3 regions of the Vibrio panuliri genome follow, and region 1 is predicted to be linked to each of the others. Evidence: predicted binding sites of a transcription regulator. Region 1 holds the regulator's gene; each other region holds the start of a gene.
What was found. Region 1 encodes PurR, which represses purine synthesis genes. Its sites were predicted from a motif close to TNANGNAAACGTTTNCNTNA; they were not measured.
Positions count from the first base shown of each region.

Region 1 (11,067 bases):
AGATTGATTTTCAAAAAAGATATTGATCTTCTAGCAATCTCGCTCAATAGTAAAAAAAGAAGCAATGTTTTAGGTATGTTGTGCGATAAAATCGCATCAGTCATTAAAGGACACTAGAGTCAGTTATGGGTAAGTCACTCGTTATTGTGGAGTCGCCAGCCAAAGCGAAAACCATCAATAAATATCTCGGTAAGGACTTCATCGTAAAGTCTAGTGTGGGTCACGTGCGTGATCTACCAACGGCGGGTCAAAGCACCGGCCAGAAAGCGGCAGCGGTATCGACGAAAGGTTTAAGTGTCGAAGAGAAAGCGCGCATCAAACAAGAAAAAGATCGTAAATCGCTGATCAAAAAGATGGGTATTGACCCATACAACGGCTGGGAAGCAAATTATCAAGTGCTTCCGGGCAAAGAGAAAGTGGTTGCCGAACTACAGAAACTCGCGAAAGACGCAGACAGCGTTTATCTCGCAACCGACTTGGACCGCGAGGGAGAAGCCATCGCTTGGCACCTTCGTGAGATCATCGGTGGCGATGAAGAGCGATACAAACGTGTAGTGTTTAACGAAATTACTAAGAACGCGATTCAGCAAGCTTTCCAGAGTCCTGGCGAGCTAAGTATGGATGGCGTTAATGCGCAACAAGCACGCCGTTTCATGGACCGTGTTGTGGGCTTTATGGTCTCACCACTGTTGTGGAAAAAAGTGGCGCGTGGCTTGTCAGCGGGCCGTGTACAGTCGGTGGCAGTAAAACTACTGGTTGAACGTGAACGTGAAATTAAAGCGTTTGTTCCTGAAGAATTTTGGGATATTCACGCTGACACTAAGACACAAGATAAAACGGACTTCCGTCTGCAAGTGTCACAAAAAGATGGTGTAGCGTTTAAGCCTGTTAATCAAGCAGAAACCCAAGCGGCGATATCTGTTCTTGAGAATGCAGCGTACGAAGTATGTAAGCGTGAAGACCGCCCAACGTCGAGCAAACCGTCAGCACCATTTATCACCTCGACACTGCAGCAAGCTGCGAGTACGCGTCTTGGCTATGGTGTTAAAAAGACAATGATGTTAGCTCAGCGTTTGTATGAAGCGGGTTACATCACTTATATGCGTACCGACTCGACAAACTTGAGTGCGGAAGCGGTAGAGACAGTTCGTGGTTATATCACTAGCGAGTTTGGTGATGCCTACCTGCCAGCAAAAGCCAATGTTTACGGCAGCAAAGAAGGTGCTCAAGAGGCGCACGAAGCGATTCGTCCTTCTGACGTAACAGTGAAGGCAGATGACTTACAAGGTATGGAAGCTGATGCGCATAAGCTTTACGCGCTGATCTGGAATCAATTTGTCGCGTGTCAAATGACACCAGCGCAATATGACTCAACCACAGTCAGTGTGAAAGCGGCAGAGTTCACGCTTAAAGCGAAAGGTCGTATTCTCAAGTTTGATGGTTGGACTCGCGTTCAGCGTCCATTGGGCAAAAACGAAGACCAAATTCTGCCTGCGGTGCAAGTTGGCGATAAAATTGAACTACAACAGCTTGATCCTAAACAGCACTTCACTAAGCCGCCAGCGCGCTTTACCGAAGCTGCACTAGTAAAAGAGCTTGAGAAGCGTGGTATTGGTCGTCCATCGACTTACGCATCGATCATCTCAACGATTCAAGACCGCGGCTACGTAAAAGTTGAGCAGCGTCGTTTCTACGCTGAGAAGATGGGTGAGATCGTGACTGACCGTCTCGATGGCAGTTTCCATGAGTTGATGAACTACGAGTTCACTTCACGTATGGAAGAGAAGCTTGACCAAATCGCTGAAGGTGATGCGAACTGGAAATCTGTGCTGGATAACTTCTTTAACGACTTCTCAGGCGATTTAGAGAAAGCGGAGCAAGATGAAGATCAAGGTGGTATGAAACCAAATCATATCGTCTACACGGATATTGAGTGTCCTACCTGTTCTCGTCCTATGGGTATTCGTACCGCGTCAACGGGCGTGTTCCTTGGGTGTTCAGGTTACGCACTGCCGCCAAAAGAGCGTTGTAAGACCACGATTAACCTCGGTGACGAGGAAGGCATCATCAATGTTCTAGAGGAAGACGTAGAAACCGCAGCATTGCGTGCTAAGAAACGTTGTCCTATCTGTGAAACAGCGATGGATGCATACCTGATCGACGATAAGCGCAAACTGCACGTATGTGGTAACAACCCGAACTGTGAAGGTTATGTGGTTGAGTTTGGTGAATACAAAGTCAAAGGTTATGACGGCCCAGTTGTTGAATGTGACAAGTGTGGCAGTGACATGGTGCTGAAAAACGGTCGTTTTGGTAAGTACATGGATTGCACCAGCGAAACATGTAAGAACACGCGTAAGATCTTAAAGAATGGCGAAGTTGCGCCACCGAAAGAAGATCCTGTGCACTTGCCAGAGTTGCCTTGTGAAAACTCAGACGCTTACTTTGTATTGCGTGACGGTGCATCAGGTCTATTCTTAGCGGCGAGTACCTTCCCTAAATCGCGTGAAACACGTGCACCGTTAGTGGAAGAACTAAAACGCTTTAAAGACCGTATTTCGGCTAAGTTCCATTACTTAACCGAAGCGCCAGAGAAAGATCCAGACGGTCTACCATTGGTGGTACGTTTTAGCCGTAAGTCGAAAGAGAACTATGTTCGCTCTGAAATCGACGGCAAACCATCGGGCTATACTGCACTATATATCGATGGAAAATGGGAAATTACCGACAAGCGTAAAAAGAAATAGCGCTTGAAGTCGTGAACAAAAGCAGCGAGTGATCGCTGCTTTTTTTATGCCTAAATTTTGCTTCAGCAAACGGTCTGATAATCAAGAGGGGCGTTTGTTAAAAAGTCACAAAACTGACATGCAGATTTGGTACGGTTTTAATGTCGTTTTTACGAGGAAAGTCATGCTTCGGTAATATGATTGTTATCGGTTTGTATATGGGTTTGGCTTTAATGTGAGCTAGATCGGGTGCTTGTGACGTAACTTGTGAGGATTCGACAGTATGCAATATTTAAAATTGTAATCTGTATTAGATCCGATAATTTATAACCAATGGCTTGCACATAATAATGGACGTAGTCCAAATAACAACGCGCTATGCCTACCTAGGGAAAAAGGTGCCAGCAATTGGCACCAATTGATAAAAATATAATATGGAGAATAACCAATGGCTGGTGTTTTAGGTATGATCCTTGCTGGTGGAGAGGGCTCGAGACTGCGTCCACTTACTGAGTCTCGTAGTAAACCTTCTGTTCCTTTCGGGGGGAGTTATCGCCTAATTGATTTTGCGCTTAACAACTTTGTCAACGCTGACTTGATGCGTATTTACGTTCTCACTCAGTTTAAGTCGCAATCTTTGTTCCATCACCTTAAGAAAGGTTGGAACATCAACGGCATTACTGATCGTTTTATTGATCCTATTCCAGCACAAATGCGCACTGGCAAGCGCTGGTATGAGGGGACCGCTGATGCTATCTATCAAAACTTACGTTTTATGGAGTTAGCAGAGCCTGATCAAGTATGTATCTTTGGTTCAGACCATATCTATAAAATGGATATTAAGCAGATGCTTGATTTCCACAAAGAACATGAAGCCGCATTAACGGTTTCGGCACTTCGCATGCCACTTTCTCAAGCCTCACAATTTGGGGTGATTGAAGTGGACAGTGAAGGGCGCATGATTGGTTTTGAAGAAAAACCACTTAACCCTAAATCTATCCCAGGTGATCCAGAGCATGCTCTTGTTTCAATGGGTAACTACGTTTTTGAAGCTCAGACGCTATTTGCTGAGTTGATCGAAGATGCCGATAACCCAGAATCCTCACATGATTTTGGCAAAGACATCATTCCTAAAATGTTCCCTCGTGGTGATGTCTTTGTTTATGACTTTAGCCGTAATCAAATCACGGGTGAAAAAGAAGAGGTTTATTGGCGTGATGTAGGCACCATTGGTGCTTATTGGGAAGCGCACATGGACCTGTTGCGAAAAGACGCACCATTCTCACTGTATAACCGCAAGTGGCCATTACACACCTACTATCCACCGCTACCACCAGCAACTTTTACTGACTCTGATAATGGACGAGTGCAGATTATTGATAGCTTAGTGTGTAACGGCAGCCTAGTTCGCGGTTCGAGAATTGAAAAATCGGTGCTTGGTTTCCGCAGCAATATCGCATCAACCTGCGACATCAGTGAAAGCATCTTATTAGGAGATGTGAAAGTCGGAGAAGGTTGTGTGTTACGCCGAGTGATCATCGATAAAGATGTAGAAATTGCAGCGGGCACTCAGATTGGTGTGAACCTAAAAGAAGATCGCAAACTGTTCCACGTTTCGGAAGAAGGCATTGTGGTGATTCCAAAAGGAGCACGCGTTGGGTACTGATCGTTTATCCATTCTGTTTGTCGCATCAGAAGTTGAAGGATTGATCAAAAGTGGGGGCTTAGCGGATGTCGCTAAGGCCCTGCCTCAAGCTCTTGACTCGATGGGACAAGATGTCAGAGTAACCTTACCGGGTTATCGTAAAATTAAAGCCTTGCAAGATGCTGACATCGTATTGGAGACTCAATTAGAGCATTGGCCTCATACACCGTATCGAGTACGTCAACTTGCGGTAGGTGAGGTCAAAGTATACGCGATTGAGTGCGACCAATATTTTGCACGAGAGGAAATGTATTCGGAGTACAACCAAGCCTATGCTGACAATGGAGAGCGCTTTGCATTCTTCAGTGCAGCCTGTCTAGATATGTTGCCGAAGCTGAATTTTCAACCGGATATCATTCATGCCAATGACTGGCATACCGGGTTTGTTCCCTACCTGCTCAAGCATCGCTATGCCGAGCATCCATACTTTGCTCGCACTCGAAGTGTTATCTCCATTCACAACGCGGTGTTTAAAGGGGTGTTTAGTTACGAAGAGTTACCGAACCTCGCAGAGATGCAAGGGCACTACGCCCCCGATGCAGCGGTAAGTCCAACCCATATCACGATGCTCAAAGCGGGCGTGATGACTGCTGACAAGATCAATGCCGTGAGTCCTACCTATGCGGATGAACTCAAAACCGAGTTGGGTAGCCATGGTATGGCAAAAGAGTTTCGTGCCAGAGAGCATGACTTAGTCGGCATTCTTAATGGGTGCGATTACAGTGATTGGAACCCAGCAACTGATGGCTTTATACCGACCCAGTATCACGCAGAGCTCAGTAGCATGCAGGCAGGGAAACTGGCGTGTAAACGTGAGTTACAAAAGCGTGTTAAGCTGCCTGAGAGCGAGGCTGCCGTGTTTGGTATGGTTTGCCGTTTGACCAATCAGAAAGGTGTGCACTATTTGCTGCCAATCCTCGAGCGTTTTCTTAAGCTTGACGCTCAGCTGGTGATTGTTGGGACGGGGGATCCGATCTTGGCAACGCAGCTGGCGGAGATCGCGGCGCATCACAGTGACAAGTTCGCTTTCGTTGAAGCATACAGCAACGAGCTTGCCCACTTAGTCGAAGCCGGTTCGGATTTCTTCTTGATGCCGTCAGAGTTTGAGCCGTGTGGCTTAAACCAAATCTACAGTATGGCTTATGGTACCTTACCAATAGTGCGTGCGGTGGGGGGATTAAAAGACAGCGTGGTGGATTACGATTCCGATCCGGACAATGCGACTGGATTTGCGTTTATCCATCCAGAGCCGATTGAACTGCTGAGCGTGATGCAACGCGCTTTACTGTTTTATCTACAGCAACGTGATGAGATGACAAAAGTACAGCTCTTTGCGATGCAAAAACAGTTTTGTTGGAAGCGAGCAGCAGACGAGTATTTGGCTCTGTATCGCAGCGCACTTTCCTAACCTAAGCCGCGGCAATAAAGTTAACAGAACTCTGATAAAAGACATCATTTGATGTCTTTTTTTACACTTTTCTCGTCTCAACTTCATATAAAATGATATAAGCTCAATGGAGCTTCACATAACTTATGGTAGGCTTCTGCCCTCTTAGCACTATCAATTATAACTATTCGCATAAATGAGTAATGCCTTGCTGTTTCATAAAACCTATCTGCATCCAACAAGTAATGAATGGGTAGTCTTTATCCATGGTGCGGGCGGGAGTTCATCTATTTGGTTTAAGCAGATCAAAGCGTACAAGCAACATTTCAACCTAGTGCTGATTGATTTACGAGGCCACGGTAAGTCAAACCAGTTACTAAAAGAGATCATGACCAGTCGTTACACGTTTAAAGCAGTAACACTGGATATCCTGCAAGTGCTTGACCACCTCAAAATACAATCTGCCCATTTTGTCGGCTTGTCTCTCGGTACGATTATCGTGCATAACCTAGCAGAACTGGCGACCGACCGCGTGAAATCGATGGTGCTTGGTGGGGCTGTCACACGTCTTAATACGCGTTCACAATTCTTGGTTAAAGTGGGCAATATCTTTAAACATATTGTGCCTTACATGTGGTTGTACAGCTTGTTTGCGTACATAGTTATGCCACAACGAGCGCAAAAGCAGTCGCGGCATCTCTTTATCCGTGAGGCGAAAAAGCTCTGTCAGCAAGAGTTCAAAAGATGGTTTATATTGGCATCTGATGTGAACCCGCTAATGCGTTATTTTAATCAAAAAGAGTTGCCGATCCCGACTTTGTATTTGATGGGCGATCAGGACTACATGTTTATCAAGCCAGTGAAAGAGATCGTTGCTCTACAGCACCAAAGTCAGTTACTAGAGATAGCGGATTGTGGTCATGTGTGTAATATCGAAAAACCCGAAGAGTTTAATCAGCATTCGATCCGCTTTATTCAGCAACAGATCCGCTAATGGATCGCGACGCCACATTGCCAACACAGTGCAAATTGTCCTTCATTAAGCTCCCCACACTCAGTGCAGCGCCAAGCCTGTTGTGAGTGTGGTTGTTCAAACTGCTCAATCAGTTCAATCGCTATCTCTTTTTTAGCTAGGTCGAGTAACCAAACATGAGGGGCGCTCGCTTCTCCAAACGGCACTTCACCTTGCAATCCAAAAATGCCTTCTCCTCGCACTTCGCATTGTATGTTGTGGGAGCGTAAAAGCTCACACACAATGTGAGCTTGAGGTGGATTCACGGCACTGAATATTTTCATCAATAACCTCGATTATACTTGGCTGTGAGATTCTGGCTGGCGTCGAAGTTTAGCCATTACCCATTTGGCAATAATTGGGAATAAGCCGAGTAGGGCAAAAGAGACCAAAACAGATGGGGATACAATGCCCGACAAGCTGTCGATTTGAGCTAGTTGAGTACCAGCATTGAGATAAACGGCAGTGCCCGGCAACATACCTAATTGGCTAACCAGATAAAAACGTGCCGTCGTGATAGGAGTTAGCCCCATCAGTAGGTTAATCAAAAAGAACGGAAAGACCGGAATTAAGCGTAAGGAGAAGAGATAGAATGCCCCATCTTTTTCTACGCCTTGATTGATCGCAGAGAGTTTGTCGCCAAATTTGCTTTGTACCCAATCACGCAGTAAGAAGCGGCTGCTGAGGAAGGCGAGTGTTGCGCCCAGCGTGCTAGCAAATGATACCAGTAGTAAACTGGTCCAAAAACCAAACAGGGCGGCACCAAGTAGCGTGACGACGGCTGCTCCGGGAATCGAAAAGGCGGTTATCGCGACATAAGCGGAGAAGTAGATGATGGCGGCAAGTACGAAATTCTGCGCAATAAACTCACCAAGAGCCGCTTGCTGAGCTTTCGCATTTTCCAACGTGAGTTGATCACCAAATTGTGAAATTAACACCGCGATTAGGGCGATCAGTGCTATCCCTATCAATAATTTTTTGTTCATCTTCGCTCTCCTTTCCCTTTTTTGCGTCCGCTTATTCTTAGTTTAGCTGTTGGGGGAATCTTGTCTCTGTTGGTAGATAAGAACCTTAAAGTGAAGAAAAACTTTCATAAAAAAAGCCAGCGAAATTCGCTGGCTAGTGTTTATTGAAGTCGAGAGAGTAGCTCATCTCTGCGCTCTTGGGGTACCACTGACCAGTGTGTCCCTTTAATTGCGCCTTCAAGAGACCACAACAGCTCTAGGCTAACATCACTAGAGTGAGTTTCGCGAATCGCTTTATAAGCCTCTACAGAGCCCGCTTGCTGCAATTGCTCAACATTATCGATACCGGCTTTCTTCAGCATTCGCTCAGTCGCTAAGCGAAGGTTCGGTAAATCTTTAATGCGAGTTGGTTTTGTTTCAGCTTGCGCTGATTTCTCAACTTGAGCTTGTGCGTGTGCTTCACGTGCAATCTCAAGCGTTTTGGTGCTATTACTGTACAAATCTTCACTCAGAGCGAAGTATTTAGTGACAACAGGAAACCCACGTTTGTGGTACACGTACGGCTCGAATCCTTGTTGTTTAAACTGCTTGGCGAGAATGCTGTCTGCTCGAATATGAAGCTTATTATTTACAACTAACGCAAACATAGTTTCGTCTGCAAAAATCCCAAACCCACCAAACATAGAGCGAGATTTAATACGACCTAGCGGCTCAAAGAGCCTCATCGAGTCTTTAAGAATTGGTTTGTCCATTCAGTACTTTCTCGGTGTATGTGTATGTCAATACGCCACCAAATCAGGTCCGAAAGATTAGCAGTTATGCAGGAAATAGGAGAATAATCCGTTAACGCGCGCATTTCTACCATCGGCAACCCCGCTACCATACGTCTTATGCTGTGCATAAAAGTTTAGGCCGGAAGCTTTGCGTCCCATCTTTTCAGAATGGTTTGCCCTGTGCGTGACTTAATTTGCCTTGCTAAAGATTAAATACTTCTGTTTCAAAGTATCACCATACTATGAAAGAATTGTGATCTTAATGCAAGAATTAAGTTGGGTAGGAGTCACAATAGCCGACTAATCTCACATCGGCTATTGTTATAATAATCATTGAGTTAAGGTAATTTGGTTACCGTAGAGCGTTCAACGATTTCTGGATGCATTTCAAATACGCGTTTGTCATGCTCTTTGTCTTTAATGCGTTCAAGTAAGATTTCGAAGGCATTTTTACCAACACGACGTTTAGGTTGGTGAACCGTTGTCAGTGGTGGCGAGAAGTACTCAGCAAGCTCGATATTGTCATAACCAATCACAGACATATCTTCAGGAATACGGATACCTTTCTGTTGCAGACGACTCATTAGACCAAGGGCCATGGTGTCATTGAAACAGAAAATTGCTGTTGGGCGTTTATCCATCGCTGCGATTTTATCTGCCGCTAGCACAGCAGTATCACACTCGAAGTTACCTTCTAAGATCCAATCTTCATTTACTGCCAAGTTCGCTTCATTCATCGCGCGCTTGAAGCCTTGAATTCGTTCCTGACAGGCTGCTTTTTCAAAGTGACCGCTTAGACAAGCGATGTCTTTGTGACCATGATCGATTAGGTATTTGGTAGCAAGATAGCCACCTTCTTCCGAGTTATCGATGATCTTATCCGCTTGAGAACTCTCCGGACCCCAATCCATAACTACTTTTGGAATGTCTTTGTGGCGGTCCAGCATTTCACTCAGTTCTTCTGTTAGGTCAGAACACATCACCAAAATACCATCGACGCGTTTTTCAGCGAGCATGCGAATGTAATCGCGTTGCTTTTCGTAGATACCACCGGTATTACATAGGATAAGTGTGTAACCTTGGCGGTAGCAGTAGCTTTCTACACCATCGATGACTTCAGAAAAGAATAGGTTAGTTGATTGCGTCACCAACATACCAATTGTGCGGGTACTGTTGCACTTTAAGCTACGCGCAACAGCGCTTGGCGCGTAGTTTAGTTCAGTGACGGCTTCCATCACGCGCTCTTGAGTTGCTTCCGCAACAAAACGCGTTTTGTTAATAACGTGTGAGACTGTCGTGGTTGATACGCCGGCAAGGCGAGCAACATCTTTAATAGTGGCCATAAGGTATGATCCTTTCTATAGCTGCCACATGGCTATTCACATTTTTGAATAAAACTGGCAGAAAGTAATAGAAATACAAAAACCGCTTTTTTACAGCGGTTTGTACTTGTTTGGTCTTTTTATCGTTTGCGGCTTCGATTTTAGACCGCATCGCCGCCAGTAGCAAACGAAAAACCCGCTCTCATTTTATGAGAAGGGGTGTTATTCCTCTTCACCCACTAAATAGGCGCAATCCAATTCAAGGAATGCCACCAGCAGTGAGGCCACAGAAGAGTAAAAACCAAAAGCGTCGAGTGTTTGACTTTTCGCTGTGAACTTTGGCACCCAATTTAGAATGTGCTGACGAATAAACGCTTCTTGCTCGATCAACGCATCATTGAGGTGGCGCTCTTGCTCCAACTCATTTGAGCGAATAATCATATTGCCCAACAGATCAAGTTCAATTGCGATATGGTCAGCAGGCTCATTTAAGTCCTGATTTACCGCCACACCATGCTGAGTCAGTAGATCTTGCATTTGGTTTGCGGGTTCATCATGCAATAGGCCTGTCGTACCCACATACATAGAGGCGTACGGTAGTGCAGACTCTTTGTCTGATTTTAAGAACAAGTCACAAAAATCCGCTGCAAGCTCTAGTTGACCATCTTCGCGATCCATTTGTCTATTGAGCGCGTCCACCAATCGGTCAACCGCAGGTTTTAGGGTTGGGTTTTCACCTAGACCAGCAAGAAAGCCGCGGATTTCAGGGCTTTGATATTGTGCAAGCTCTGTTTCAGTCAGTTCTCTTGCGAACAGACTCGAAAACCACCAGTAAATCTCTGCACGTTTTTCATTAAACGCTTTTAATTCTTGCATCTAACAATGCTCCAAGTTTCAGTACTATTAATATTTTAGCGAACAAACATGAATAGCGATAACGTGTATTGTGAAAAAATGGGATAGAAAATGGAATATTGTTAACAGGTGGGCTAGGTTTGTCTTGAATCAATAAAAAATCATCTTTCTTGATTTTAATATAACAAATACTAGAAATGTTACGGTTTATGAATAGAATACTGTTGAAATTAATTCCCAATGTAAATTAAGTGGTTTAGATGAGCTATCACGTATTAGTAGTAGAAGACGACGCGGTCACTCGCAGCAAGCTAGTTGGCTA
Region 1 covers NZ_AP019654.1:1,039,629-1,050,695, forward strand. Annotated here, with positions in the region: gene topA (type I DNA topoisomerase) at 126-2,747, shown strand; gene glgC (glucose-1-phosphate adenylyltransferase) at 3,175-4,392, shown strand; gene glgA (glycogen synthase GlgA) at 4,382-5,839, shown strand; gene GZK95_RS04780 (alpha/beta fold hydrolase) at 6,015-6,812, shown strand; gene GZK95_RS04785 (DUF7577 domain-containing protein) at 6,809-7,114, opposite strand; gene GZK95_RS04790 (TVP38/TMEM64 family protein) at 7,127-7,816, opposite strand; gene GZK95_RS04795 (TfoX/Sxy family DNA transformation protein) at 7,957-8,547, opposite strand; cyclic di-GMP riboswitch class I at 8,659-8,756, opposite strand; gene purR (HTH-type transcriptional repressor PurR) at 8,907-9,911, opposite strand; gene torD (molecular chaperone TorD) at 10,113-10,766, opposite strand; gene torR (two-component system response regulator TorR) at 11,006-11,067, shown strand, end outside.

Region 2 (11,067 bases), 420 kb from region 1:
GCATGTCGCGGTGGGTAATGGGCTGATTGTTTTTGCCAAGCACGAATAGATAGTATGGTTGCGCGCTTTCCCAATCCGCCAGCTCATCCATATCACCATCTTCTATTAAGACGTTGGCTTGGGTGGCGAGATCGCGCATCTTTTCTTTTACGGTATCGGGTAGCACGAGCATAGTGCGAATTAACGCTTGCTCAGTCGCGGTCTGCAGCAGCAAGATGCACAATACAACACCGGACATATAACTAAATAGCTCAAAGGCAAGATTGCGCTTATGGCGCTTGACAAACTGGGGAGCAAGCGATGGCATTTTAACAATCTCTTACGCTAGATACGAAGCTATAACCTTTCCCACGTACGGTTTTGATATGCTGCTTGGACATCCCTGCTTCAACTAGCTTGCGGCGCAAATTGCTGATATGCATGTCTAGATTGCGATCAAATGGGCTGAGTTCTTTTTTCAATACTTCAATTTGTAGCTCTGCTTTCGAAATCACAATACCTTCATTACGTACCAAGTAATTAAGTAAATCGGCTTCTGTGCCTGTGAATGGTAAGCCCGAAATCGCCTCGCCGAAGCTGCCTTCCGTCAAATGGTTATTTTGACGCTGCTTTTCTAGTCCAACGCGGCGAAAGATCGCTTTGATTCGAGTTAGGAGTTCCGGCACTCGAAATGGTTTTGCTACATATTGGTCAGCGCCAGCTTGGTAGCCGTCGAGCATTGATGCTTCGTCATTCAGCGCAGTAAGCATTAATATCGGCGTGGCAAAACGCTGGCATATACGTCGAGCAACCTGCAATCCACTTAACTGCGGTAACATCACGTCTAACAGCACTAAATCGACTGGATTCTTCTCGATATACTGCAGCGCGCTCTCTCCACAATGGACGCACGTTACGTGGTAACCCTCTATAGTAAGAACTTCTGAGATCAGTTCACAAAGTTCTACATCATCATCAACAACTAGGATTTTAGACATTTTAATTGGTAGCAAACAACGAAGGAGGCTGATTCTAAATCGCAATTATTATCAGTACAAGCAAGATAAGAGAAATAGTCTCACGTTGCGATTTATTCCCCTACTCGTATTGATACAACATAGAAAAACAAAGCCCGACATTTGCCGGGCTAATAGATTTAACTTCTATCTGGTTTACTCGTTCACTAAGCGTCTACGTTGTAGCAAAACCACTAAACCAAATAACAGCATTGCGGGTAGCCACATCCATTCTTTGGCAAATCGTTCCACTGGCACTCTGACATCCACAATTTGCTGATCAAACTGTAACCCTGCCGCTTCTGCTGGACTGGCAAAACCAACCACGTCAATTAGTGTACTTTCTCCCTGCTGATACGTCGCAATCCCCAGAGCATCCAACCTATCTTGCCCTGTTTCCCCTTGCGGCACTTCAAACAACACCGAAAAATCGCGCACTTTACCGACGCTATCTTCACCACTGATTCTCATGCGTAGAACACTGCCTTGTTCTAGATTGGCCAGCGTTTGGGCTAGCTGAGCAGGCTGGCTTGACTGATAAGGCTCGATAAATTGGTCAACCCAATACGCAGGTCTAAAGAGTGTAAACGCAACCAGCAGTAGCAATACCCCTTCGTACCATCTATTTCTAGTCAGGAACCAACCTTGAGTAGCGGCAGCAAATATCAGCATCGCAATGGTTGAAACAACAAATATCGCAATTCCATGTGCCCAATCGACATCAATCAGCAACAGGTCAGTATTGAAGATAAATAGAAACGGTAGCGCCGCGGTGCGCAAGCTGTAATAAAACGCGGTCAAACCCGTTTTAATCGGATCGCCTTTCGATACCGCCGCCGCGGCAAACGATGCCAAGCCCACCGGAGGCGTCACATCAGCCATAATACCGAAGTAAAACACAAACAAATGTACCGCAATCAACGGTACGATAAGTCCGTGTTGTTCCCCCAAAGTCACAATCACTGGCGCGAGCAAACTCGAAACCACAATGTAGTTCGCTGTGGTTGGCAACCCCATGCCTAAAATTAAACTCAGTAAGGCAGTAAGCAGCAGCATGAGCACTAAATTGCCCATCGATAAGATCTCAACTAAGTCAGCCAAAACAAGCCCAACCCCAGTTTGAGATACCGCACCAACAATAATGCCAGCGGTTGCTGTAGCAATGCCGATCCCAATCATATTGCGAGCACCAGCAACTAAGCCTTCACGCAAATCAACCACGCCATCCATTGCAGACCCATAGTTATGTTTACCATCTCGGCGCATCCAATTAAGTAAAGGACGTTGAGTTAGCACAATCACAACTAAGATCACGGAGCCCCAAAATGCCGATAGCCCTGGCGATAAACGTTCGACCATTAAGCACCAAACCAGCACAACGACAGGCAGTAGATAATGTAAGCCAGAGAGCAGCACTTGGCGGGTATTTGGCAATTGATCGAGCGGCTTGTTCGGATCTTCCTCCGGCAGTGGCTCATTGATTGCGGCAATTTTCAGTAACCCGAGATAGACAAGAGCAAGCAAAACGGCCACACCTTGTAAGGTATAATCACCAAGCAAAGGCTTAAGCCAACCTAACCCGTAATAAACCACTAACGAAATGGCAGAAACCAACAGCACACCAAACGCAAAACCTGTTAAACGCATAAGCCAAGGTTTTGATTTGGCAGTATCGAGCGGTTGCATACCAAGCTTAAGGGCTTCCAAATGCACGATATACAAAAGAGCGATGTAAGAAATGGCGGCAGGTAAGAATGCGTGTTTAATGATTTCTACGTAAGGAATACCGACATACTCCACCATTAAAAATGCAGCTGCGCCCATCACTGGAGGCATGATCTGCCCATTAACCGAAGACGCAACTTCGACCGCCCCTGCTTTTTCTGAGCTAAACCCTACTTTACGCATCATCGGAATCGTAAACGTACCCGTGGTCACCACGTTGGCAATTGATGAGCCCGAAATTAAACCCGTTAAACCCGATGCGACAACGGCAGCTTTCGCAGGGCCACCTCTTAAGTGACCCAACATACTAAATGCCAGCTGGATGAAATAATGCCCTGCTCCCGCTCTTTCGAGCAAAGCACCAAATAAGACAAACAAGAAAACAAAACTTGTGGAGACACCCAGTGCAATCCCAAACACACCTTCGGTTGTGATCCACTGATGATTGGCAAGCGCCTCTAATTGCACCCCGCGATGGGACAGTAATCCTGGCATCCAAGGTCCAGCTAAGCTGTAACCAATAAACACCAGTGCGATCAGTGGCAACGCGGGACCTAATACACGCCGAGCCGCTTCTAGCAACAACGGCAAGCCAATCAGCGCTGTCGCAAAGTCACCCTTGGTTAAAATGCCCGGGCGGGTTGCCAGTTCTTGGTACAGAACAAACAAGTAAAGCGAGCATGCACAAGCAACTAACCCCAGCATCCAATCCGTTGCAGGTACTCGGTCACGAGGAGATCGTTTAAACGCAGGAAAGACTAAAAACGCCAGTAACAGCGCAAAGCCTAAGTGAATTGCTCGCGTTTCGGTATCGTTCATGACACCAAAACCGATGATGAAAGGGAGTGGCGATGCAATCCATAATTGAAATAGAGACCATAGTAGCGCTAACAAAGCGATGGTTTTTGCCATCACGCCACTTGGTAAACGAGCGCCAACATCCTGAGCGATCAACTCTTCAGCCGACGTCGGTGCTGCGGTTGCAGACATCGGTTTATCCATAATATATCTCATAACAAAAAGCGAAGCCCACCTCTGCGGGGCGGTGTGGGCTAAGAACAGAAAACAATCAGGAAAGCTTATTTACGTGCCTTCCTGATTGAGTTAATTCACCAAAAGAAAGCTCTGGTTGTAAAAGTTACAGCCAACCACGTTCTTTGTAGTAGCGCACAGCCCCTTCGTGCAACGGCGCAGATAGACCCACTTTGATCATTTCACTCTCTTTGAGATCCTTAAATGCAGGGTGCAAACGCTTAAAGCGGTCAATGTTATCAAACACCGATTTCACCAATTGATACACTAACTCAGGGTCGGTTTCAGCGGTTGTTGAAAGAACGGCCTTACCACCAATTGAAGGGGTGTCATTTGGGTTACCACGATACATGCCACCCGGAATCACGGCTTTGGTAAAGTAGGCTTTGTCGGCCAACAATTGATCAATTTCTGGGCCAGTAACGGCAACCAACACCGCATCAGTAGTGGTTGAAGCTTCTTGGATAGCGCCGTTTGGGTGACCGACAAAGTAGCTCATTGCATCGATGTTGTTATCACTCATCGCAGACGCTTGTTCTGCGGGTTTAAGGTCTGACACCAAGCTAAATACCGAGGGTTGCCAACCTTTCTCTGCCATAATCTGCTCAAAGGTATCACGCTGACCAGAGCCTGGGTTACCAATGTTTACTCGCTTACCTTGCAGCTCATCAAAATGCGTTACGTTGGCGTCTTTACGAGCCAAAATTGTGAATACCTCACTTTGCAACGAGAATACCGCGCGGATATCTTCCATAGGCGCACTATTTTGGAATGGAGTCAACCCGTTCATCGCTTTGTATTGATGGTCTGATTGCATAATGCCAAAATTGTATTCGCCGCTGCGCAAACCATTGACGTTGGCGACACCACCACCACTTGCCGGAGCATTACACTTAATCCCGTGCTCTTCTCCCCCACGATTGACGAAGCGGCAAATTGACTGCCCAGCGACATAATACACACCGGTTTGTCCACCCGTACCTATAGTGACAAATTTATCTGCTGCGTTAACATTCTCACTAAAAGAGAATCCACTAAAAACCACAGCACATACAGAGACAAGCGCTAATCCTTTCATCTAACAATTCCTTATAATTTCTCATTGATACTATATGCACAGTGAATTCATCTGCAAGAAAAGCACTTAAAGAGATAAAAGCTTACAGACTGGTTCTTTTGCGTATATTTACTTAGAGAAGACAACATTAAAAATAGGATCGAAATTGCATAAATATGTCAGCGCATTTTCAATGCCCGACGAGAACGCATCAATTTTTCTACCTATGTCGTCAAAAAAATTAACATAGCGCTGGTTTTTTTTGTTAGTAGTAAATTTCATCAATTCTCAACATTCGAGAATGAGGTGAAAATTACCATTTTAGAAATTGCTGATATATACCGCTTAGATTTCGCTAAGACTTTGTTTTATCGAAGATTGGAAGTAAGACAAAACCACAAGTTTGTGGCAGCGTTGAATATCCTTTTTTCTCACGTTAACTCTCGCGAGATGAGAACAAATAGGTTCATAGCCGTGACTAAATTGTTTCTGCTACACAAGGTTGGCGATAAAATAAGAGATACGCCGGTTCAAAAAAGAGGAATATCAATGGCGCTTAAAATCGTAGGGCATCGAGGGGTTGCTGGGCTGTATCCAGAAAATACGCTCGTCAGTGTACAGGCAGCAATAGAGATGGGACTAGATTGGATTGAAGTTGATGTTCAACCCACTAAAGATCGACAGCTCGTTGTTTGCCACGACCATACTATTGACCGTTGTAGCAATGGCTTTGGTCGAGTGGATCAGTACACCCTAGAAGAGCTTGAGCAATTTGACTTTGGCGCTTGGTTTTCACCTCAGTTCAACCACCAGCCTATCCTCACCTTAAAGCAATTACTCTCGCTCATCGCGCCACTAGAGATAGGTTTAAACATTGAAGTTAAAATTGATACCGACCGCTACGCTGAGACTGTCGCCGAGCTGAAATCCCTTCTGGAGCATTTTCAACTCGCTAAGCAACGTATTCTAATCTCCAGCTTTGATCACCCAACTCTAAGAGCAGTGCATCAAGCCCAACTTGGTTACCCTATCGCTGTATTGAGTGAGAAGCTGTGCAAAAAAGACTGGCAGCTACTGGAAGAAGTGAACGCCATCGCTTGCAACTTGAACGTTAATAAAACCAATAAACAGCAGGTCGCGTTGTTGCAAGAAGCGGGTTATCAAGTGTGGTGTTTTACCGTCAATAACCCAAACCAGATTAAACACTTAACTAACCTAGATGCGATTTTCAGCGACTATCCACAAAGGTTTATCTAACTTTTCTCAAGCGGCGCTCTGTTTGAGTTAATTGGCTATACAGTACTATTTACTCTCCCAACACGTCACTCCACCGTCCCTCAAGATATTGTTTAGATCAAGACCATATCTAAACAATATCTTTAACTATCAATAATTTAAATCAAAATTATCACTAATCAATGATATTACTTCGTCTATTTATCAAACAAATAGCTTGACCATGTTTGGTAAAACAACTACTGTATACGCATACAGCATGTATATAAGGACAGTAACCATGATTCATTCACATACTCAAACTATCTCGAAATACAATGTTTTGGCTCAACCTACACAGCCAATGAATATTGACGATAATGTTATGAATCGTCTTGCTGGTCTTTCTATGCAGCAACAATGGATTTTCTTTACCGCAGAATGTCCTCGCCCAGATTACTCTCAATTTTCAGCTTGCAATGTAAGTTGTCAGAAAATCATTCAACTAAAACCGTCTCACTCGCAATCTGAACTAGAGATTGTGATTAAGGCTATCAAGTCAGGCAATGCCAGTGCGATTGTTGCATCAAATCAAATTGATTGCGTCAATCAGACACTCCTCAAAGACTTGGCGCTCTCGCATGGCTGCGAAGTATTTTTTGTTGAAGGCAGAACCAATCAGTTCCACTAATAACCCGCGTGGCTCGTACGTATAAAATTGAAGTTCAACAAAATTCAGCACTGTCTTTCCCCTCACTCTGGTGAGGGGCTTTCTTTTTGATCGTCCCAGCACCACCCACTTTGCTTTGCATCCATTGAACAGAGCGTTGTTCTGCTATTTGACGACGAATAAAAACGACTCCGTTAAAAAAATACGCAAACGTTTGCTTTTTATCTGGAAGCGCAAATCTTTTCTGGTATGATGCTTGTCAAATTGCTTCACTCATTTCATGTAAACGATAGGAATGTCTCATGAGTCTCGCTGATCAAGTCCTCGCCGTTAACGACGATCTCCCTATTCGCACCAACAAACCAGTTCATAGTGGTAAAGTCCGCTCTGTTTATTGGCTAACTGAAGAAGACAGCCAACGCCTAATCAAAGAAAAAGGCTACGATGTTGCTCCAGATGCACCACTGGCCATTATGGTCATTAGTGATCGTATCTCTGCTTTCGACTGCATTTGGCGTGGCGAAGGCGGCTTAAAAGGTGTACCAGGAAAAGGCGCAGCATTGAACGCTATTTCAAATCATTGGTTTGAACTGTTTAAGCAAAACGGTCTTGCGGATAGTCACATTCTCGACATCCCTCACCCACTAGTGTGGATCGTACAAAAAGCGACGCCAATTAAGATCGAAGCGATCTGTCGTAAATACATCACGGGTTCAATGTGGCGTGCTTACAGCAAGGGCGAGCGCGAGTTTTGTGGCATTGAACTGCCTGAAGGCTTGGAAAAAGACAAAGTATTGCCCGAGTTGTTAATGACACCATCAACTAAAGGTATTTTGACTGGTATTCCTGGGGTTCCAGAAGCCGATGATGTCAACATTACGCGTAAAAACATCGAAGATAACTTCGCCGCATTTAACTTCTCATCTGTTGCCGATATCGCCGAGTACGAAAAACTGCTGAAACAAGGCTTCAATGTGATTAGCGAAGCGCTCGACAAGGTTGATCAAATGTTTGTCGATACGAAGTTTGAGTTCGGCTATGTCACTGATGCTGCCGGAAACGAAAAACTTATCTACATGGATGAAGTGGGTACGCCTGACTCGTCAAGAATCTGGGATAAAACTGCGTATCAACAAGGCAAGATTGTTGAAAACTCAAAAGAAGATTTCCGCCAGTTCCTACTCAACCACTTCCCTGATGCAGATATCTTACTCAATAAAGATCGAATGCCTGAGCGTGAAGCGCTGGCTCGCGATAATGAGTTACCTCTTGAGACCCTGATGGACGTTTCCAAGACCTATACAGCCATTGCTGAGAAAGTAACCGGTCGTCCAATTGTATTGAGCGCTAACCCTAAACAAGAAATCATTGATGTTCTTGGGTCGCAATATGGCCTGATCGATTAAACACTCGATCGATTTTTTGCTTCACTCTCTTAAACGCCCTATTTGGGCGTTTTTGCGTTAGGTGTAGTGAAACTCAGCCTTTAAGGTTAATATCCCGCTATTGTTCGTTCCTAACCTCGTTCGCTATGGATTTTCTTGCTCTCTCTCGTATTAGCCTCAAGCACTTAACCGTTTTGCATGTCATGCTCAGCACCAATAGCGTGACCCAAACCGCCAATACTCTGTGTGTCACAGCATCAAGCGTGAGTAAAATCATTAGTCAGCTACGCGAACAACTCAATGATGAGCTCTTTTACCGCGACGGTTCACAACTTGTTCCAACGCCATTTGCGCTCAGCATCGCCCCCCAGATCCATAAAATACTCGCCAGTATGAATGGTATTCTGCATCAAGGTGATTTCAAACCTGAAGCCTTCACCGGCTCAATCTCTCTTTCAATGCGCGAGAGCACCTTTGAACTGTTTGCCGCTAAAATCGGTGAGATTTGCATGCAACTGCCGAAGGCAAACCAAATTAAAGTCTATGCAAAAGAGCAGATGAGCTTTGACGCTCTTATTCGCGGTCAGGTCGATTTTATGCTGCTACCGCACGATATCAGCCAACCTCCGACCAAGAACCACGAGCTTGTTTGGCAACAGGTCTTTAGTGATGAAATGATCTGTTTGATGAGCCCTAACCATCCATTAGTCAATCAGTCATTGAGCGTTGAGGCCTATCTCGCTCACCAACATATTGGTATTCATGACAAGGATCTCTCTGAGCCGTTTTTCGAGCAGAACTTAAAACAACAGTATGGGGAGCGCCATGTAGCGATATCTGTATCGGATTTTGGTTCTGCTGCCGTAATGTGCCATCAGTCAAACTACTTACTAACTTGCTCGAAGATGTGGGCAAATAGAGCCTTTCAGGCCAAAGGGTTACTGCAAAAACCACTGCCGTTTGAGTATGGCAAAGTGGCATATAGTTTGGTGTGGAATCAGGCAAGTCTCAACGACCCCGCCTTGCAGTGGCTGCACTCTCAGTTATTGGGAAACAGTGAGCATCATTAGGATGAGATGCGCTACGAATATCTGTTGTTCTCTCTTAAACCCTGTGTGCACCTATAGAGTTAGCCAAAAACGCCATTGCTCGATTCATCTTGTTTAAGTGATGTGGTTTCGTTTGTTCGCTGTTTATTCTTCCACCAGTGATTTAGTCAAAAAAGATAACGACGAATCCATTGGGTAGTTTTCCAGAACCATTTGACACTTATAACCTTGCTTTTCATAGAAAGGTTTCGCTTGAAAACTTAGCGTATCAACCAAGGCTGATTTGCAACCTTCAGATACCGCATGAGACTCTAACAGCTGAAGCAGTTCGCTGCCGACGGCCTTCCCTCTTACTGATTCATCAACCCAGAGGAATTTGATAAGAAGCCAGTTCCCCCAAATGTCAGCGATGACACCACCAACTTTACTCTCACCTTCGATAGCATAATAGCCAACCTGAGATTTGGGGATGCCTTGTAAAAATGGCGTATTATGTTGAATTAAGCCACCGCGAACTTCATTGATATCGCTATCTGACGGTTCAATATCGAGTTTATATTCCATGTACTTCCTTGCTTTATTTTTACTGGAAACAGTTAACGCTTTACTAGGACTAGTTTCACGATGAACTCGCTACTTTTAACCCAACAGCAATTAAAACGCCACCCATGACTCGCTCAATATGCTTTTGAATTTTCAAGAAAAAGCGTCGTATTCCTTGCGTATTAAGGAACATGGCCACACACGAAAACCACACAAAGCACGAAATTGATACAATTGCGCCATAAATAATTTGAACGCTAAGGGGAGTTGTAGTGCTGACCAACTGAGTGAACAAACTGACAAAAAACACGGTGGCTTTAGGGTTCAATGCGTTATTCAAAAAGCCCATCTGGTAAGAACGGAAAGATGTAATAGACTGACTACTCTTTTGAGCTTCAACAGAAACGGAGTTTCCAGCACCTTTAACACACGAGACTCCAAGATAGATCAGATAAGCCGCGCCTAGATATTTTATCAACGAATATAAGAAAATTGATTGTGACAAAATTAGCCCAATGCCAGCCAGTGTGTAGGCAACATGTATCCAAACAGCTGTCGCTACGCCTGCTGCTGTCATCACCCCCGAGCGACGAGAGTACGCAAGGCTGTTTCTAGCAACAATGATGAAATCCGGTCCGGGCGTGATTATAGTCAATATCGTGATTGATATTACAGCGATCAACTCGGTGAAATATTCTGAGAAAATTAACTCCATTTAATATGGCTCCATATCCTATGTGAGCATTTTTAGCCCTAGCAACTTATTAGACTGAACTCTTTCTAACTCACTTCAGCCCCACTATATCGTTGGTCAATTTTGTCGCACCGCCTTAAAATAATCAACATGCTGCATACCACCCACTTGGCTTTGCGACTATTGCCTACAACAAAAGCAAGATTTCCGCCCGCACAGGAAAGACCAAGTTGAAGTTGGAGATATAACTCGCCCAGTTATGGTGTGCGTCTTTACTGAGCGAAATAGAAGCTTCGTAGTTCGAAGAGCATTGGCTGCTCGCGCAGCCAACAGGGTGTTATTGCCGATTGACAGGCAGAAGGCTCATATATGTTATGCTACTGCCTCAATCAGCTTACAGTTCACTCTTTTCGCAACATCATTTTCAACGATGAAAAACGCATCTTGCGGTAGATCTTGAAGCCAAACATCTTGATAAGAGTAATTTTGTAAAATCCCTCTCAAAACGATTCCTGTAAGGCCATGGCTCACGACTACAACATCTTGCTCATCCGGCAACTCAGAAAGCCATGAGAGTAGTCTGTTTCGAACAGACTCATAGGACTCACAATCTGGTGCTCGTAGATACCAATCTCTTTGATCGAGCAAGTTAGGATTATTTTCAACCAAATCTGAAATGGTCTGTTGCTCCCAAGCACCCAG
Region 2 covers NZ_AP019654.1:1,457,654-1,468,720, reverse strand. Annotated here, with positions in the region: gene GZK95_RS06690 (sensor histidine kinase) at 1-307, opposite strand, end outside; gene GZK95_RS06685 (response regulator transcription factor) at 309-977, opposite strand; gene GZK95_RS06680 (TRAP transporter permease) at 1,152-3,722, opposite strand; gene GZK95_RS06675 (TAXI family TRAP transporter solute-binding subunit) at 3,859-4,830, opposite strand; gene GZK95_RS06670 (glycerophosphodiester phosphodiesterase family protein) at 5,359-6,066, shown strand; gene GZK95_RS06665 (hypothetical protein) at 6,326-6,715, shown strand; gene GZK95_RS06660 (phosphoribosylaminoimidazolesuccinocarboxamide synthase) at 6,997-8,100, shown strand; gene GZK95_RS06655 (LysR family transcriptional regulator) at 8,226-9,149, shown strand; gene GZK95_RS06650 (GNAT family N-acetyltransferase) at 9,273-9,692, opposite strand; gene GZK95_RS06645 (LysE family translocator) at 9,748-10,386, opposite strand; gene GZK95_RS06640 (histidine phosphatase family protein) at 10,738-11,067, opposite strand, start outside.
Region 2: GZK95_RS06660 (phosphoribosylaminoimidazolesuccinocarboxamide synthase) is a predicted target of PurR. The motif match lies at 6,897-6,916, and genes of this name have one in related genera.

Region 3 (11,067 bases), 310 kb from region 1:
ACACTTTTTCCGCGCGTTATTTGCTCAAACTCTAAATTGCACCGGGATGTGAAGCACTGATATGACCAGATGAGGAAAGGAGCGATTTATGGTGAAACGGTTTTCTTAACTATCTAATTTATCAATAGTTTATTTTTGTTGCTGCGAAAGAGTACATTAAGTTTCAGGCAATTTACGTGGAGTAAAATAAGTTTGTGTGAGGTTTGTAGTACGATTTTAATAGGCTAGAAGGTATCCTTAACCTTTGTAAGGCTATTTAACCTTCGCTGCAGGCACCTAATGATTGAAATTATAATTAATGGCAAATACCGCATCGTAGAAGAAGGCGCGACACTTCTGGAAGCTGCCAAGGTTTGTGGAGTCGAGATCCCTTCGCTCTGCGGACTGAATAAATCAAACGATAAAGTACCTTGTGACCTTTGTGTTGTCGAGGTCGAAAGTGGCGGCACAGTCCGCGCGTGTGAAACCCAAGTCTATTCTGGTTTGAACGTCATTACTCAGTCTCCGCAACTGACAGAGCATCGCCGTAAGGCGTTAAACCGAATCATGCAAGATCACTACGCTGATTGCGAAGCGCCATGTAAAACCGCGTGCCCAGCTGGAGTTGATATCCAATCTTACTTGTACTATATCGCTCAAAATGATCATCAAAAAGCGATTGAAGTGATTAAGCGTACGTTGCCGATGCCACTGTCTATTGGGCGAGTTTGTCCGGCATTTTGTGAGAGTGAATGTCGCCGTTCATTGGTGGATGACTCGATAGCGATTCGCCAACTTAAACGCCATGCTGCGGATGCGGATCTGGCGGCACAGGAAGCCTATGTGCCAGAGAAAAAACCGAGTAAAGATCGCGCGATTGCGATTGTTGGTAGTGGACCAGGTGGACTGACGGCTGGGTACTATCTCTCAAACGAAGGTTATGATGTCACTGTATTTGAGGCAATGCCCAAAGCGGGTGGCTGGTTGCGATATGGCATTCCGGAATATCGTCTGCCTAAAGCGATTCTCGATAAAGAAATCGAGTTAATGTGTCGCAATGGAATGCAAGTAAAAACGGGGCAGAAGCTCGGGCAAGATTTTACCTTGTCGCAACTTAGCGAGCAATATGATGCAGTCTGTCTCGCCGTTGGTGCCTCACTGGCGGTAGAAATGAACTACACAGGTAGTGATTTGGCGGGCTGCTACCTTGGGGTTGACTACCTAAAAGATTATGTCACTGAGCGTACCTACACGACAGGTGACAAAGTCGCTGTAATTGGCGGTGGTAACACGGCGATTGACTGTGCGCGTACTGCGAGACGAGCTGGGGCGGATACCACTATAATCTATCGACGCACTCGCGAAGAAATGCCGGCAGAAGATTATGAAATCGTTGAAGCCGAGCATGAGGGCGTTAAGTTTCTATTTTTGACCAATCCGGTCGAAAATATTGCCGATCAAAATGGGCGCGTTCAATCCGTACGATTGGAGCGCATGGCATTGGGTGCGCCTGATGCATCTGGCCGTCGCAGTCCGAAAGCGACGGGAGAGTTTTTCACTCAAGAGTTTGACACGGTCATCGCTGCGGTGTCTCAAAAGCCAGACTTAAGTTTCTTAGACAACGATTCGCCAGCCTTGCCATTAACCCGCTGGAACACCTCAGAATCTGATCCGCGCACGATGCATACGGGCACGGGCAATATATTTAGTATTGGTGATTTTCGACGCGGCCCAGCCACGGCGGTAGAAGCCGTAGGGGATGGACGCGTTGCTGCGAAAGCCATCGACCTATTTCTTGAAGGTGATATGGCGGATATGCCAAAACCTGCGTTTAACTCACGCAAGGAAACCGCGCTCAAACAGGTTGATCCAATTCATTTTGAAAACTTTGAGAAAGTGGCGCGTAGCATCATGCCGGAGTTAACGCCAGCGCAGCGCGAGCAGAGCTTCGCTGAGGTGGAGCTTGGCTTTGATAATGAAGAAGCGATAAAAGAAGCGGCTCGTTGCTTGGAGTGCGGCTGTCAAGCTAACACCAGTTGCGATCTGCGTGATTACTCAACGGAATATAATGCTGAGCAGCACTTTGACTACACCCTCAATGTCCAATCTCATCATGATTGGCTCAACTTGCGTGCAAAAGATCCGCGCCACAAGTTTAGCGTTGATCGCAGCTCTGAGTTTATTGAATTTGATGCTAACCGCTGTATCAGTTGTGGTCAGTGTATTCAGGCATGCAGTGAGCAAGCGGTGCACGGCATTTTAAACTTCGTTCATGACCACAACGGACGCCCAGCGCTTCGCCCAGATGACCGGCCTCATTTTGGTAAGAGTTGCGATGGCAAATTGTTGATGGGTGACTCCAATTGCGTGCAATGTGGTGCCTGTGTGCAGGCCTGTCCTACTGGCGCGATGGTCGACAAACGTGACCGTTCGCAAGGTCGGGTGGAGCAACTAAAAGCCGTAGATACCATTTGCACCTATTGTGGCGTTGGTTGTAAGTTGACCATGCACGTAGACGAAGCCAATAACCGTATTCAATATGTCACCGGTGCGAATTCGCCCGTCAACCAAGGTATGCTGTGTGTTAAAGGTCGCTTTGGTTTTGACTTTATCGGTGATAAAGCGCGTTTAACCACACCACTTATCCGTAAAGACGGTTTGCTACAGCCAGCCAGTTGGCAAGAAGCAATAGACTTAATTGCGAAGAAGTTTACTGCCATTAAGCGAGACTTTGGCAGTAATTCTCTGGCAGGTTTCTCTTCAGCAAAAACGACCAATGAAGACAACTACGCGTTCCAAAAATTTATACGCCGTGAGTTAGGGACGAATAACGTCGACCATTGTGCGCGTTTGTGTCACGCATCGACCGTTACCGGACTTGAAGCTTCGTTGGGCAGCGGTGCGATGACCAATGACATCCCAAGCATTCAGCATTCGGATGTGATTTTTATCATTGGTTCAGACACCACCTCTGCGCATCCGATTATTGCATCACATATTAAACAGGCAATTCGCCATCATGGTGCGCGCCTAATCGTGGCGGATCCAAAACGCGTTGATATGGTTGACCATGCTGAGCTGTACTTGGCTCATCGTCCTGGTACAGATGTAATGTTACTCAATGGGGTGATGCAACAGATCATCAAAAACGGTTGGTATGATCAAGAGTATATCGAAGAACGTGTTGATGGCTTTGATACCTTCCTACAAGAGGTGATGTCGCCAGCTTACGCGTTAGACAAAGTCGAGCTAGTTACCGGCGTGAGTGCCGACGATATTTTTGCCATGGCACGCACAATAGGTACGGCTAAACGTACCGCGGTTTACTATTCGATGGGGATCACCCAGCACACGACAGGCCATGATAATGTTCGTTCGATTGCCAATTTGCAGTTACTGTGCGGCAACATAGGCATTGAAGGCGGTGGTATTAACCCGTTACGCGGACAATCCAATGTGCAGGGGGCGTGTGATATGGGTGCGCTGCCTAATAGCTACCCAGGTTATCAAAAAGTGTATAACCCTATGGTGCGTCAAAAGTTTGCAATTGAATGGGACGCGCCTGATTTACCATCAGAGCCGGGGCTAACATTAACAGAGATCATTCATGCGGCTTGCCATCGCGAGGTACGTGGGTTGTATGTGATGGGTGAAAACCCAGTCTTGAGCGATCCAAACCAAGCTCACGTGATTGAAGGGTTGGAAGCGTTAGATTTCCTTGTGGTACAAGATATCTTCTTAACGGAAACTGCCCAGTATGCGGATGTGGTGCTACCGGCTTATTCATTTGCAGAGAAGTCTGGTCATTTCACCAATACTGAACGTCGTGTTCAACGGGTTAATGCAGCGTTAAAAGCGCCAGGAGAGGCAAAAGAAGATTGGTGGATTGTACAACAGATCGCCAATGCAATGGGCGGAGATTGGCACTATCAACATGTTGCCGATATCACCAGTGAGATTGCGCGTGTTACACCGCAGTATGCAGGTCTACTTTGGGAAAATATCACCCCGAATGGTGTCCAGTGGCCAAGCAATAAAAACAACCCTCATGGTACCCGTATTATGCACCAAACGCAGTTTACGCGGGGCAAAGGCCAGATGGTTGGGGTGCCGTTCCGTTATGCTGCCGAATTGCCAGATGACGAATATCCTTTGGTGTTAACAACGGGGCGTATTTTGGAGCAATTCCATACAGGCACGATGACGCGCAAGACCAAAGGGTTAGATAATCTGGCCGGGCCAAGAGCGATGGTCAGCGTGCAAGATGCCGAGGCGCTAGGTATCAGTAATGGGCAACGATTGAAAGTTTCAACCCGACGAGGTTCGATTGAGATAGATGCCTTTGTGACTAAGCGGATTCAAAAAGGGGTGATTTTCATTCCTTTCCACTTTGTTGAGTCACCAGTTAACCGACTGACGACGACCGAAACCGATCCGCACGCTAAGATCCCTGAGTTCAAAGTGGCAGCGGTACGAGTGGAAGTGCAAGAGCCTGCGATGGCTTAACGTGCTTTGGTCAACATACCTAAATGTAAGGGGCGCGTTTTGCGCCCCTTTTACTTACTTATCGAACCGCTCGCGGTATTCTCACTTGTGAGTAAATCGAATGCGCTCGCTGCGATTACCCTCCAGCACAACATGATCAAAGCTATCAAGTTGATGATGCTTAATCAGGGCGCGTAGGTTCTCTACATACGCTTCACCTCGAGTGGAATAGTGCGCGAGTGCGGCAACCAACTGGTGACCGTTAAGGTTATTTTGCTCGCGCAGTTGTTTGCGCAGGTGCCATAACTCTTTGTAAGCGCCAGTGGTGTTAAGGTTATGCATATAACTTGCGGTTCCCGCATACAAGTTATCAAATGCCGCCACTTTTACATGCCCACCCGGCGTTGTCAGGTACTTGCCCCCGTGTGCAGGGAGATGTTCACCGTATAAGCTATTGCCCTCGATGGCAAAATGGCTGGTGCCCCAACCACTTTCATCAATGCCTTGCGCAAGTACCATTCCAACTGGAATGATGTCTACATGCAGCAGCAGTTCGTCAATATCATTGGATTTTACAGCGTAAGATTCCATTAACTGCGCAACCCATGCCTGCTCTTGTGGCGTCCAGTCTGACTGTGGCTTTTGGGCTAATTTCTTGAGCGAAGTTCTCACCGCTAAAATTTGCTTGTTTACCGCTGTGACAGTTGGCAGCAGTAAGCGAATAAACCCGGTCGTTTTCTGCTCTACTGGCAATGCGTTAAGGTCAGTTGGCAAGTTTTCAACATAGTAGCTGGGTAGCTGGAGGTTTTTGGCAACCTGTTGAAGGTCATAATTGTCTTGCTCGAATCGGGCGACAAGTTGTTTAGCAGAATGCAACTCGGTGATCTGTTCAACGGGATAAGGTTGTGTAATGTGATCCGGTGAGGATGGCAGAGCGTCATTCGCGTGGGTTGTAAAAGAAAACAGCGCCAGTGCGCTGATGGTAGCAAGGTGAGAAAGTCGTAATGATGACATTCTGTTTCTCCATGTGAGAGCCAACTCGGTGTTGAATGATTGATCAATCTCGTTTGATTATACATTAGCAATAATCGATTGATTGCGTAAAACATCGATCAAATTAGCGCTTTAAGTTTTCATCACTTTCAGCGTAATTGATGCTTTTTTGATTAAACGGATAAAAACAGTCAAATTTAACAAAAGTGATCATTGTCACATGTAAACCGAGTCACTATACTCCGCGCTCGACTAGGTACGTAAACGTTTACCTAGTCGGCTTTCAATCGGCTGCAAAATGGAAACTTGCCCCAAGGAACTGGGCCCAGCGTAACTGTGAGCGTTTACGGGCCAACAATCTGCGAACGGGCAAGACAACATTTTGCGATGTTGCCTGCACCTGTGCGCGTCTGATTTTTGGTTCGCCTTAATTTTAGATATTTAGCACAGATACATAGCAGGGTAACATTAATGCAAATCATCTATAGCTTGGCAGGCATCTTCGCCATCTTGGCGTGCGCCTATGCACTTTCAGATAGTCGTAAAAGCATCAACTGGCGTACCGTTTTAGGTGCATTCGCGCTACAAGCGAGTTTTGCCGCGTTGGTTCTCTATTTCCCTTTGGGTCAATCACTACTCGGTTCAATTAGTCACGGTGTTTCGGGTTTACTTGCATTTGCTGATCAAGGAATTGGCTTTGTGTTTGGTGAATTGGCAACCGGCAGCTTTATTTTCGCCATTCGTGTTCTTCCTTTGATTATCTTCCTTTCGGCGATCATTTCTCTGCTTTACTACTTGGGCATCATGCAAAAACTTATCCTTGTGATAGGTGGTGGTATCGCGCGTGCGCTGGGTACTTCCAAAGTTGAATCATTGGCGGCAACCAGTAACATTTTCTTATCGATGAGCGAAGCGTCTTTAGTGGTGCGTCCATTCTTAGCCAACATGACACGTTCAGAACTGTTTGCCGTTATTGTCGGGGGGATGGCATCGGTAGCGGGCTCTGTACTTGGCGGCTATGCGGCACTGGGCGTGGAGTTGAAATACTTGATCGCGGCAAGTTTTATGGCGGCGCCGGGTGGTTTGCTTATGGCAAAAATCATGGTCCCAGAGCGTGAGACTTCCGCTGCGCAAGGGGAGATTGAGTTAGAAAAGAGTACCGACAGCAACGTTATTGATGCTTTGGCTTCTGGCGCAATGAATGGCGTTCGTGTGGCGGTGGCCGTGGGTACGATGTTGATCGCTTTTGTCAGTGTGATTGCCATGGTCAATGCCGGTTTTGAAGCCGCTGGTGAGCTAGTCGGTATTGATAACCTAACCTTGCAAACCATTTTGGGTTACCTATTTGCGCCATTGGCACTATTTGCTGGCGTACCAATGAATGAGGTGTTTTCTGCGGCGGCTTTGATTGGTCAGAAGACGGTTCTCAACGAGTTTGTCGCTTTCTTGGATTTCGTTAATGTTAAAGAAACTCTTTCTGCTCATAGCCAAGTGATCATTACTTTTGCGCTATGCGGATTTGCTAACATCGGTTCAATTGCGATTCAACTTGGCTCAATTGGTGCTATGGCTCCAGAGCGTCGTCACGAAGTGGCTAAATTGGGTGTGCGTGCAGTGACCGCAGCAACCTTAGCCAATATGATGAGTGCCGCTTTAGCTGGTTTGTTTATCGCGCTATAAGTTTCAGGCAACATTGCAGAAATTAGCGTAAGCCCACTTCGAACAGTGGGCTTTTTGCTCTCTAGATTTCGTAGTTGGCTTTTATTCCAATATCAAAATGGAGTGGCATCTGCCATTTTTTGAAAGATAGATAGCCGACGATGAGGCCGGTGAGTGCCAGCAAGATGGACGCGTAAATCGTTTGAGTGAAGTACAAAAGCCCAATCGAGCTTGCCAACAAAATCGGCACGACTTTTAAACCAAGTACTTTAAAGCAGAACGACTCTTTGAGCGCAAGACCGGATAGAGTGATAAACAAAAAGCCCAGAGATAACCATACACGGCCTTGTTGCGGGTCACTGAGTATGAGCAAAATACCAATCCAAGCGGACCAGACAATAATGGTACGAACCCATTTGTTGTAGACATGTAAGTTGGCCGCACACATTGCCGCAGCGATGCCAGTGATAAGTAACGAAAGCGAAAGTGTATGAGTGAGGTTAAACAGCGAGCTCAAACTCAATGCTAAAAATAGCAGTGCTATTGCAAACAGTGAGATGCCGGTGCGATATAAGCAGACGCTCAGTTTGTCTAAACTATCGAGCTTTTCTTGGTATTCTGGATTGGCCATGTTGTCTACCACCTTAAGAAAACGGTACGGCTAATATGGGATGCAATCAATTTACCCCATGATTTAACACAATAAAACGATCATCTCTTTGAATTGCTGTTCGACGTTAGTCGTGTTAACTAGTTGTTGATAATTTGATAAGGTAAACCACGTCCCACACGATAAGTAAACAAAGTAAGTTAAACGAATAAGTGTGTGGTTCTATTGCCGCGAATAAGGCGACATATTGGCTTACCTTGCTGGATTGCATTATGGCTTACACGAGTAGACAAACGATCAAGTTTTGGAAAAACAGCCTTGTTCGCCGTTTTTTTGTGCTTTCGTTGCTAGTGGCGAGTTTGCCTTTGCTGATAACCATTGTGGTTTATGATCGAATGACCGCTGGATTGGTCTCGGATATGGCAAAGGAGCGTGTGCAGCAGAACCTAGTGCAGGTTAAAAACAGCATCCACCATTTCACCCGTCAGCATACCCATGCCTTGTCCGCGATATCCGAACTTCCGGCCATCGCTGGTTTATTTAATCCAACCCTACCTTCGAGCCAGTTTGCCCAAACACTTAGCTTGATCCATTTCGATATCGACCGCGCTGAAATTTATGGTGCGCTGTTTTTTGATCAAAATTGGCAGTTAGTTAATGCGTTAGCGGGTCAAAGTGCGAGCGGCTATCCATACTGGGGAGTAGGGCAGTTCTCAGTGACATCTTTACCGAAAACGTCTTTTGGCGAGGTGATGCTCATTGGCCCGCAACCAGCAATACGTGGTAAGTCCGCTTGGTATTTGCTGGCGACTCCTGTTTACCTAGCAGGACAGCGCCAGCAGTTAGTTGGCTATCTAGCATTTCAGTTACGATTGGCGAGCTTAACGCAATATCTCTCCGCAGGGGGCTTTGACGAGACGCTGCTTTGCGTTGGAGAACAAGAGCCAAGCGATTGTTTTGACGCTTTGGGCCGGTCCGTAGCAATGAGCCACCAAGGTTATGAGCGTGAGCCTTTAACGGGGGATTGGCAACTCGTCAACAATGCAGGCCATGAGCCGTTATTAGATCGAGAACACGAGCGGATTTTGGTTTTACTTATGGCGGGCTTGGTATTGTCGCTGGTCACCACGTTTTTCTACTTTCTGGTCAAGCGAGTTAGGCGGCGGGTATTCCCCCTAATTGATGCGGCAAATGCTGTTTCGGCGGGTCACTCGGTTGCCCGAATACCAGTGTCTGGTCACGATGAAATTTCGCTCTTAGCAGGGGCGTTTAATCGTATGACTTCCCATTTAGATTCATTAATGTTGGCTAGAGGAGAGGCGGAACGCAAAGCCGTTTGGGGAGAGTTTGCGACAGGCATTGCTCATGAGATTCGCAATCCACTGGCGACAATTAAAGTGTGTGTGCAGACCTTGTCGCATCAAAAAGCTGAAGAGCAAGAACTGCAAAGTTTGATGGTGGGTGAGATTGAGCGCATCAATCAATTGATTTCAAATTTGCTGGAATACGCGCGCCCACCGGATCCGCAAACACAGCGAGTTGCGTTAAAGGCACTAATCCGGCGAATGAGCGCTTTGGTGACACCGATGGCTCAAGAACGGGGGGTGATATTGGTGCTTGATGATAGCGTCGAGACAGACATATCAGTCTTTGCGGATGAAAACCAATTGCAGCAGATCTTAATGAATCTACTGATCAATGGATTAGAAGCATCCAAGGCAGAAAGTAGCATCCAACTTAGCGTGATAGAGACCGAGTCGACGGTTTCATTGATGGTAAGCGATCAAGGTTGTGGAATGACAGAGCAACAGATAGCCAGCATCAATCAACCATTTTACACCACCAAAACGACAGGAACCGGCTTAGGTTTGTCTGTATCGCAGCGTTTGGCAGAAATGAATCAGGCCAAACTGGAATTTTATAGTCAGCCCTTAAAGGGCACTCAAGCCGTGTTGAGATTTGATAGGGAGTCAGTCTGTGAATCAAACTGCGATGAATGCGACGGTAAAAAGTAAACCAACGCTTTTGATTATTGATGATGAAGTTGCATTGACGCGTTCATTGCAAATTGCCTTGCGCTGCAATGACTTTGATATTGAAGTGGCACACAGTGCGGAAGAAGGGTTATGTAAGGCTCAACTCTCTCGTCCGAACGCGGTCTTGCTTGATCTCAGACTACCGGATGGCGAAGATTTACAGCCATTACAACGTTTAAACACTATGCTCCCAGATAGTGCAGTGTTAATGATGTCAGCCCACGGTGATATAAAAATCGCGGTAGAAGCGGTTAAGCAAGGCGCGAAGGATTTTATTACCAAGCCATTTGATATTACGCTACTCAAAAACCAACTTGGCCAATATTTCCAAAACTCTGCGGTCAATCACCAAGGTTTAATTGGTCAAACGCCAATGATGGAAAAGCTCGTCAGTGAGCTCGCGTTAGTCGCGAAAAGCCAAGCTCGTACCATTCTTCTTTTGGGTGAATCCGGTACGGGTAAAACGGCGGTTGCGGCGGAGATTCACCGCCAAAGTGCTTTGGCCGATAGAGCATTTATCGAGCTCAATTGCGCAGCGCTTCCAGAAAGTTTGCTTGAGTCTGAGCTGTTTGGCGTTGAAAAGGGCGCATTTACCGGAGCAAGCAAATCTCGTGCGGGACTGATCGATGTCGCGAATGGCGGAACGTTGTTTCTTGACGAGGTAGGAGAGCTTCCTCTCGCTCTGCAAGCTAAGCTCCTCTCGTTTCTCGAGAGTCAGCGTTATCGTGCTGTTGGTTCGACAACAGAGAAGCAAGCCAATGTCCGAGTGATTGCGGCGACCAACTGTAATCTGGCTAGCGCGGTAGAAGAAGGGCGTTTTCGCGCCGATCTATACTATCGCCTCAATGTGATGCCACTGATGCTCCCATCATTGTCGCAACGAGCGCAAGATATTCCGTTATTACTTGATCACTTCGCCCATCAGTTTGCGGTTGATGGCGCACAGATTCGTTTTTCAACCGCGAGTATCGCTTGCCTTAGTGCGTACCGTTGGCCGGGTAACATTCGAGAGCTCAAAAACTTAGTTGAACGGCTATCTGTGTTATACAGCGGAACGGAAATAGAGTGCGATAAGTTGCCGAGTGAGTTTAATACCCTGCAAACGGCGTCTTCGTCGTCAGGATTCTATGGCGCAAATAGTGAGCCTTTAGAAGTGATATCTTCTCGATTGGCAGGTGAAGAAAAAGCCGCGATTTTGACGGCACTTGCTGAAAGTGGCGGACACAAAGGCAATGCAGCCAAATTACTCAATATATCCCGTCATGCGTTAAAAAGGCGTTTGCAGAAACTCGGTATTGAAGTATG
Region 3 covers NZ_AP019654.1:1,349,569-1,360,635, forward strand. Annotated here, with positions in the region: gene fdhF (formate dehydrogenase subunit alpha) at 280-4,485, shown strand; gene GZK95_RS06165 (glucosaminidase domain-containing protein) at 4,567-5,478, opposite strand; gene GZK95_RS06170 (NupC/NupG family nucleoside CNT transporter) at 5,929-7,137, shown strand; gene GZK95_RS06175 (DUF2301 domain-containing membrane protein) at 7,199-7,747, opposite strand; gene GZK95_RS06180 (sensor histidine kinase) at 7,999-9,741, shown strand; gene GZK95_RS06185 (sigma-54-dependent transcriptional regulator) at 9,704-11,067, shown strand, end outside; gene GZK95_RS06190 (ABC transporter substrate-binding protein) at 11,065-11,067, shown strand, end outside.
Region 3: GZK95_RS06170 (NupC/NupG family nucleoside CNT transporter) is a predicted target of PurR. The motif match lies at 5,714-5,733, and genes of this name have one in related genera.